DNA from 3 places in the Lysinibacillus sp. COL-1 genome. Region 3 is predicted to be linked to each of the others. Evidence: a T-box and tRNA genes for the amino acid it is inferred to sense, from the RefSeq annotation. Region 3 holds a T-box; the other regions hold tRNA genes.
The links. A T-box is a leader RNA that pairs with one kind of tRNA and senses whether it is charged. The one in region 3 lies ahead of trpS (tryptophan--tRNA ligase), so its partner is inferred to be a tRNA-Trp.
Positions count from the first base shown of each region.

Region 1: it encodes a tRNA-Trp, which carries the amino acid that the T-box ahead of trpS (tryptophan--tRNA ligase) is inferred to sense. The anticodon was not compared.
Region 2: it encodes a tRNA-Trp, which carries the amino acid that the T-box ahead of trpS (tryptophan--tRNA ligase) is inferred to sense. The anticodon was not compared.

Region 1 covers NZ_JCAWSJ010000003.1:558,208-560,438, reverse strand. Annotated here, with positions in the region: gene AC6BKE_RS07145 (GNAT family N-acetyltransferase) at 1-282, opposite strand, end outside; tRNA gene AC6BKE_RS07140 (tRNA-Leu) at 476-556, opposite strand; tRNA gene AC6BKE_RS07135 (tRNA-Cys) at 603-676, opposite strand; tRNA gene AC6BKE_RS07130 (tRNA-Gly) at 685-759, opposite strand; tRNA gene AC6BKE_RS07125 (tRNA-Gln) at 764-838, opposite strand; tRNA gene AC6BKE_RS07120 (tRNA-His) at 856-931, opposite strand; tRNA gene AC6BKE_RS07115 (tRNA-His) at 967-1,042, opposite strand; tRNA gene AC6BKE_RS07110 (tRNA-Trp) at 1,055-1,128, opposite strand; tRNA gene AC6BKE_RS07105 (tRNA-Tyr) at 1,142-1,225, opposite strand; tRNA gene AC6BKE_RS07100 (tRNA-Thr) at 1,235-1,310, opposite strand; tRNA gene AC6BKE_RS07095 (tRNA-Phe) at 1,323-1,395, opposite strand; tRNA gene AC6BKE_RS07090 (tRNA-Asp) at 1,412-1,487, opposite strand; tRNA gene AC6BKE_RS07085 (tRNA-Met) at 1,491-1,565, opposite strand; tRNA gene AC6BKE_RS07080 (tRNA-Val) at 1,592-1,667, opposite strand; tRNA gene AC6BKE_RS07075 (tRNA-Glu) at 1,683-1,757, opposite strand; tRNA gene AC6BKE_RS07070 (tRNA-Ser) at 1,782-1,873, opposite strand; tRNA gene AC6BKE_RS07065 (tRNA-Asn) at 1,879-1,955, opposite strand; rRNA gene rrf (5S ribosomal RNA) at 1,972-2,087, opposite strand; rRNA gene AC6BKE_RS07055 (23S ribosomal RNA) at 2,200-2,231, opposite strand, start outside.
Region 2 covers NZ_JCAWSJ010000002.1:644,763-646,993, forward strand. Annotated here, with positions in the region: rRNA gene AC6BKE_RS03585 (23S ribosomal RNA) at 1-616, shown strand, start outside; rRNA gene rrf (5S ribosomal RNA) at 683-798, shown strand; tRNA gene AC6BKE_RS03595 (tRNA-Val) at 810-885, shown strand; tRNA gene AC6BKE_RS03600 (tRNA-Met) at 912-986, shown strand; tRNA gene AC6BKE_RS03605 (tRNA-Asp) at 990-1,065, shown strand; tRNA gene AC6BKE_RS03610 (tRNA-Thr) at 1,074-1,149, shown strand; tRNA gene AC6BKE_RS03615 (tRNA-Tyr) at 1,157-1,240, shown strand; tRNA gene AC6BKE_RS03620 (tRNA-Trp) at 1,245-1,318, shown strand; tRNA gene AC6BKE_RS03625 (tRNA-His) at 1,366-1,441, shown strand; tRNA gene AC6BKE_RS03630 (tRNA-Gln) at 1,451-1,525, shown strand; tRNA gene AC6BKE_RS03635 (tRNA-Lys) at 1,540-1,612, shown strand; tRNA gene AC6BKE_RS03640 (tRNA-Arg) at 1,632-1,708, shown strand; tRNA gene AC6BKE_RS03645 (tRNA-Pro) at 1,724-1,800, shown strand; tRNA gene AC6BKE_RS03650 (tRNA-Ala) at 1,816-1,891, shown strand; tRNA gene AC6BKE_RS03655 (tRNA-Ser) at 1,905-1,997, shown strand; tRNA gene AC6BKE_RS03660 (tRNA-Phe) at 2,002-2,077, shown strand; tRNA gene AC6BKE_RS03665 (tRNA-Gly) at 2,084-2,157, shown strand; tRNA gene AC6BKE_RS03670 (tRNA-Ile) at 2,162-2,231, shown strand, end outside.
Region 3 covers NZ_JCAWSJ010000004.1:519,710-521,940, forward strand. Annotated here, with positions in the region: gene trpS (tryptophan--tRNA ligase) at 1-943, opposite strand, end outside; T-box leader at 1,060-1,282, opposite strand; gene spxA (transcriptional regulator SpxA) at 1,774-2,169, shown strand.

The sequences.
Region 1 (2,231 bases), on a different contig from region 3:
TAAAATGTAGATTGATGTTAAATCCCCAGACCCTTCAATTTCATTTTCAGCTCTCTTACCACCATCAGTAAATCCAATAATTTCCCCATTATTGTTTTCTGCAACAAAGACATAATGATCAACTTTAGAGATGTTCCTTACCCATAATTCTGTTCTTTGCTCATAAGACAATTTTTCTAAATACTCGGTAGGAAGAATATTTTTATAAGTATTCTTCCAACTATCTACATGAACTTTTGCTATGCCTTTAGCATCCGACAATTTTGCTTCCCTTATAATCATGTTCCACACCTACCTTCGTATTTACTGTTTATTCAATATGTATGTATGTATTTATATCCTCTTTTGGCATAAAAAATTTTAATCATTCACGCGAGGTTTAGAATGCAATATTATTATTGATGACAAATAAAAAAACGCTTCTTACACTAAGTAAGAAACGTTTCTATAGACAGTTTTAACATACTGTCTAGGATACCGGTGGTCGGGGTCGAACCGACACTCCAAAGGAACACGATTTTGAGTCGTGCGCGTCTGCCAATTCCGCCACACCGGCATAATGGAGATAAAAAAAATCGGATACACCGATTAGAGTTAAAATATGGAGGCGGCAACCGGATTTGAACCGGTGATAAAGGTGTTGCAGACCTGTGCCTTACCACTTGGCTATGCCGCCATCGAAGTTGGAGCGGAAGACGAGGTTCGAACTCGCGACCCCCACCTTGGCAAGGTGGTGTTCTACCACTGAACTACTTCCGCAAAATGGCTGGGGTACCTGGATTCGAACCAGGGCATGACGGAATCAAAATCCGTTGCCTTACCGCTTGGCTATACCCCAAAAGATAATTATATAAATGGGGCGACTGATGGGAATCGAACCCACGAGTGCCGGAACCACAATCCGGTGCGTTAACCACTTCGCCACAATCGCCATTATATTATAATTTTTATTAATTTTACTTTAAATGGGGCGACTGATGGGAATCGAACCCACGAATGCCGGAACCACAATCCGGTGCGTTAACCACTTCGCCACAATCGCCATAAAATTAATTGGCAGGGGCAGTAGGAATCGAACCCACACCAAAGGTTTTGGAGACCTCTATTCTACCGTTGAACTATGCCCCTATAATAATAAAACTGGTGGAGGGGGACGGATTCGAACCGCCGAACCCTAAGGAGCGGATTTACAGTCCGCCGCGTTTAGCCACTTCGCTACCCCTCCGGGAATACATGGTGCCGGCGATAGGAGTCGAACCCACGACCTACTGATTACAAGTCAGTTGCTCTACCAACTGAGCTACACCGGCAAAAAAACATGATGGGTCAGGACGGAATCGAACCGCCGACACTTAGAGCTTCAATCTAATGCTCTACCAACTGAGCTACTGACCCTTGTTATTAAAATAAATGGCGGTCCCGACCGGGATCGAACCGGCGATCTCCTGCGTGACAGGCAGGCATGTTAACCGCTACACCACGGGACCATTTGGTTGCGGGGGCCGGATTTGAACCAACGACCTTCGGGTTATGAGCCCGACGAGCTACCACTGCTCCACCCCGCGATAATCATATACTATTGTAAAAATAATGGTGGAGGATGACGGGCTCGAACCGCCGACCCTCTGCTTGTAAGGCAGATGCTCTCCCAGCTGAGCTAATCCTCCATCTGGGTATTTAAATGGTGACCCCTACGGGATTCGAACCCGTGTTACCGCCGTGAAAGGGCGGTGTCTTAACCACTTGACCAAGGGGCCAACTTTTGGAATAAATCAAAGTGCTGGCGGAGAGTAAGGGATTTGAACCCTTGAGACAGTGTTAACCGCCTACACGATTTCCAATCGTGCTCCTTCGGCCACTCGGACAACTCTCCAAGAATGGCTCCGAAGGCAGGACTCGAACCTGCGACAACCTGATTAACAGTCAGGTGCTACTACCAACTGAGCTACTTCGGAATAATTTTAGTATATAGCCTAGCGACGTCCTACTCTCACAGGGGGAAGCCCCCAACTACCATCGGCGCTAAAGAGCTTAACTTCCGTGTTCGGTATGGGAACGGGTGTGACCTCTTTGCCATCATCACTAGACTATTTGAAAGACAATACTTATTATAACATATTTTATCAAAATTACAAGTATATTATAATATTTTTTATTCTTTCAAAACTGGATAAACGTACATTGAATGGTTCAAACATTTTGGTTAAGTCCTCGATCGATTAGTATTCGTC
Region 2 (2,231 bases), on a different contig from region 3:
CCAAAGGTTCCCTCAGAATGGTTGGAAATCATTCGTAGAGTGTAAAGGCACAAGGGAGCTTGACTGCGAGACCTACAAGTCGAGCAGGGTCGAAAGACGGGCTTAGTGATCCGGTGGTTCCGCATGGAAGGGCCATCGCTCAACGGATAAAAGCTACCCCGGGGATAACAGGCTTATCTCCCCCAAGAGTCCACATCGACGGGGAGGTTTGGCACCTCGATGTCGGCTCATCGCATCCTGGGGCTGTAGTCGGTCCCAAGGGTTGGGCTGTTCGCCCATTAAAGCGGTACGCGAGCTGGGTTCAGAACGTCGTGAGACAGTTCGGTCCCTATCCGTCGTGGGCGTAGGAAATTTGAGAGGAGCTGTCCTTAGTACGAGAGGACCGGGATGGACACACCGCTGGTGTACCAGTTGTCTTGCCAAAGGCATCGCTGGGTAGCTATGTGTGGACGGGATAAGTGCTGAAAGCATCTAAGCATGAAGCCCCCCTCAAGATGAGATTTCCCATTACGCAAGTAAGTAAGATCCCTCAAAGACGATGAGGTAGATAGGTTCGAGGTGGAAGTGTGGTGACACATGGAGCTGACGAATACTAATCGATCGAGGACTTAACCAAAACGTTTGAAACATTCAATGAACCGTTTATCCAGTTTTGAAAGAACAACTCTTTCAACTGAATAAGTGAAGTGATGATGGCAAAGAGGCCACACCCGTTCCCATACCGAACACGGAAGTTAAGCTCTTTAGCGCCGATGGTAGTTGGGGGCTTCCCCCTGTGAGAGTAGGACATCGCTTCGCTTATTTTTCGTGGAGGATTAGCTCAGCTGGGAGAGCATCTGCCTTACAAGCAGAGGGTCGGCGGTTCGAGCCCGTCATCCTCCACCATTATTTTTAAAACAGTATAGTATTATCGCGGGGTGGAGCAGTGGTAGCTCGTCGGGCTCATAACCCGAAGGTCGTTGGTTCAAATCCAGCCCCCGCAACCAAATGGTCCCGTGGTGTAGCGGTTAACATGCCTGCCTGTCACGCAGGAGATCGCCGGTTCGATCCCGGTCGGGACCGCCATTTTTTTTGCCGGTGTAGCTCAGTTGGTAGAGCAACTGACTTGTAATCAGTAGGTCGTGGGTTCGACTCCTATCGCCGGCACCATTCCCTTGGAGGGGTAGCGAAGTGGCTAAACGCGGCGGACTGTAAATCCGCTCCTTAGGGTTCGGCGGTTCGAATCCGTCCCCCTCCACCATTTTAGGGGCATAGTTCAACGGTAGAATAGAGGTCTCCAAAACCTTTGGTGTGGGTTCGATTCCTACTGCCCCTGCCAGGTATTGAGGTACTCGTTCATATACAGCTGTTATAATTTATATAGTGGCGATTGTGGCGAAGTGGTTAACGCATCGGATTGTGGTTCCGACATTCGTGGGTTCGATTCCCATCAGTCGCCCCATTTTCAAATTGGGGTATAGCCAAGCGGTAAGGCAACGGATTTTGATTCCGTCATGCCTAGGTTCGAATCCTAGTACCCCAGCCATTTTTCTTTTTTACGAGCCATTAGCTCAGTTGGTAGAGCATCTGACTTTTAATCAGAGGGTCGAAGGTTCGAGTCCTTCATGGCTCATCGTTTTTTAATGAATATTGCGCCCGTAGCTCAATTGGATAGAGCGTCTGACTACGGATCAGAAGGTTATGGGTTCGACTCCTGTCGGGCGCGCCAATAAATTTATGTTTTCGGAATGTAGCTCAGCTTGGTAGAGCACTTGGTTTGGGACCAAGGGGTCGTAGGTTCGAATCCTGTCATTCCGACCATTTTTTATGATAAATGGGGCCTTAGCTCAGCTGGGAGAGCGCCTGCCTTGCACGCAGGAGGTCAGCGGTTCGATCCCGCTAGGCTCCACCAGTTCAATATTTTTGGAGGTATACCCAAGTCTGGCTGAAGGGATCGGTCTTGAAAACCGACAGGCGGGTAACACCGCGCGGGGGTTCGAATCCCTCTACCTCCTCCATTTTGGGTCAGTAGCTCAGTTGGTAGAGCATTAGATTGAAGCTCTAAGTGTCGGCGGTTCGATTCCGTCCTGACCCACCATTATTTGCGGGTGTAGTTTAATGGTAAAACCTCAGCCTTCCAAGCTGATGTCGTGAGTTCGATTCTCATCACCCGCTCCAAAATGGGCCTATAGCTCAGCTGGTTAGAGCGCACGCCTGATAAGCGTGAGGTCGATGGTTCGAGTCCATTTAGG
Region 3 (2,231 bases):
ATGTAGCACTGGCAATCGCATTCGCCTTTTCAGCACCTTCATCTAAGATGACATCTAATTCAGAGGATTCTACTAAATGATAGAATTTTTCTTGAATTGGTGTTAGATGTTCGATAACAGCTGTTGCAACACCTTGCTTGAATCCACCATAACCAATTCCCTCATATTTTTTGACTAAATCTTCAATGGCTATACTAGAAATAGCCGATTCGATTGTCAATAAATTCGAGACACCTGGTTTATTTTCTACATCAAATGCAACAATACCATCAGAATCCGTAACCGCTGATTTAATTTTTTTCTCAATGTCCTTCGCAGTATCTAGCAAACGGATTGTCGCTTTCGTATTAGGGTCAGATTTACTCATTTTCTTTGTTGGCTCTTGTAAGGATTTAATACGAGCGCCTGCTTTTGGTAATTGAATTTCTGGAATTGTTAAAACGTCACCAAAGCGTTTATTAAAACGTTCTGCAAGGTCACGAGTTAGCTCGATATGCTGCTTCTGATCATCGCCGACAGGGACAATGTTTGTGTTGTAAAGTAGAATGTCTGCAGCCATTAACGGTGGATATGTTAAAAGAGCAGCAGAAACGCTTTCTTTACCATGTGATTTATCTTTAAATTGTGTCATACGTTCTAGCTCCCCGATAGACGTAACACATTGTAACATCCATCCTGCCTGAGCATGCGCTGGCACCTCTGATTGAATGAATAACGTAGATTTTTTAGGGTCGATGCCAGTAGCAATATAGGTAGCTGCCAGCTTACGAATGCTTTCACGTAATTCTTTAGGATCTTGGGCAACCGTGATCGCATGCTGATCAACGATACAATAAATAGCATTTCCTTCGTCTTGTAGTGCAGGGAATTGCTTGAATGCTCCTAAATAGTTCCCTAAAGTAACGATTCCTGTAGGCTGTACGCCTGAAAAAATAGTTGTCATTAAAAGTTCCTCCTCGAATTCAAATTCCGTGACGGTTGTCAGTGGCGTTTTGCTCACTTTTTCACCTCACGATAAAGACAAAAAAACATCATGCGTCCTCATTAGATTTTTTCTAATGAAGGGACGAATGATGTTTTGAATCCGCGGTACCACCCAGCTTGCCTAAAAGGCCACTCAGCTTCGTAACGTGAAGGGACGAGCTTTGCTAATAGCTTCTAATAGCGTTCACAAAGCTAACTCGGAAGTCCATTCCATATGCCTCCACGATCTGTTTGCAGCAACCACAGACTCTCTAAACGTGAAATGAACATATGTACTACTCTTCGTCAGCGTTTTTCTCAATTTAAATTATTCAAATTGATTTGTTTGCAAAGAATTATATTATAAAGATTCCATTGTGTAAAGTCAGACTTTTGACGGTGGTTTTTTTCGAGAAAAAATTATATGCTTTTTTTGTTGTGTAATTTTGTTATAAATATAAAATTTTTTATTAAAATTGTGTTTAGGTGTACACGTCAAATTGACAATTTTCTCGTTTATTCTTTTTAAATGAGAACAACTAAGATACATGCTTGGATGTTTAAAATGCACTGAAAGTGGGAATGTTAGTAGTAGCACATAAGTATAGAAGGAAATACGCTTTATTAAAAGCTGTATAAAGAGACAGAATAATTTGTGACGGGTTGAGTCTTTTTTTATTGGAACTATATTCAAATACAGCTGAGTACTGTATAATGGTACTGTGTATTTTACTTTACATTAATTCTAATTTAACACTTTGGTTCTGGTTTATAGATAATGATTACAAAATGAAAGGATGTGTCAGAATGATCGTAACCCTATTTACATCACCAAGTTGTACCTCTTGTCGTAAAGCGAAAGCTTGGTTAGAGGAGCACGAAATTCCATATACAGAACGTAATATATTTTCTGAGCCACTAAGTATTAGTGAAATTAAAAAAATTTTACGTATGACAGAAGACGGGACAGATGAAATCATTTCTACTCGTTCAAAAATATTTCAAAAATTAAATGTGGATGTTGAAAGTTTACCACTACAACGTTTATATGAATTAATTCAGGAGTATCCTGGTTTATTACGCCGACCAATTATTTTGGACGAAAAACGTCTACAAGTCGGCTATAATGAAGATGAAATTCGTCGCTTCCTACCTCGAAAAGTTCGAGCATATCAGCTTCAAGAAGCGCAACGAATGGTGAATTAAACCTACTCATTTTGAATAATATATATTGTAGATGTTACAAATGTGGAATGCATGTTGTGACA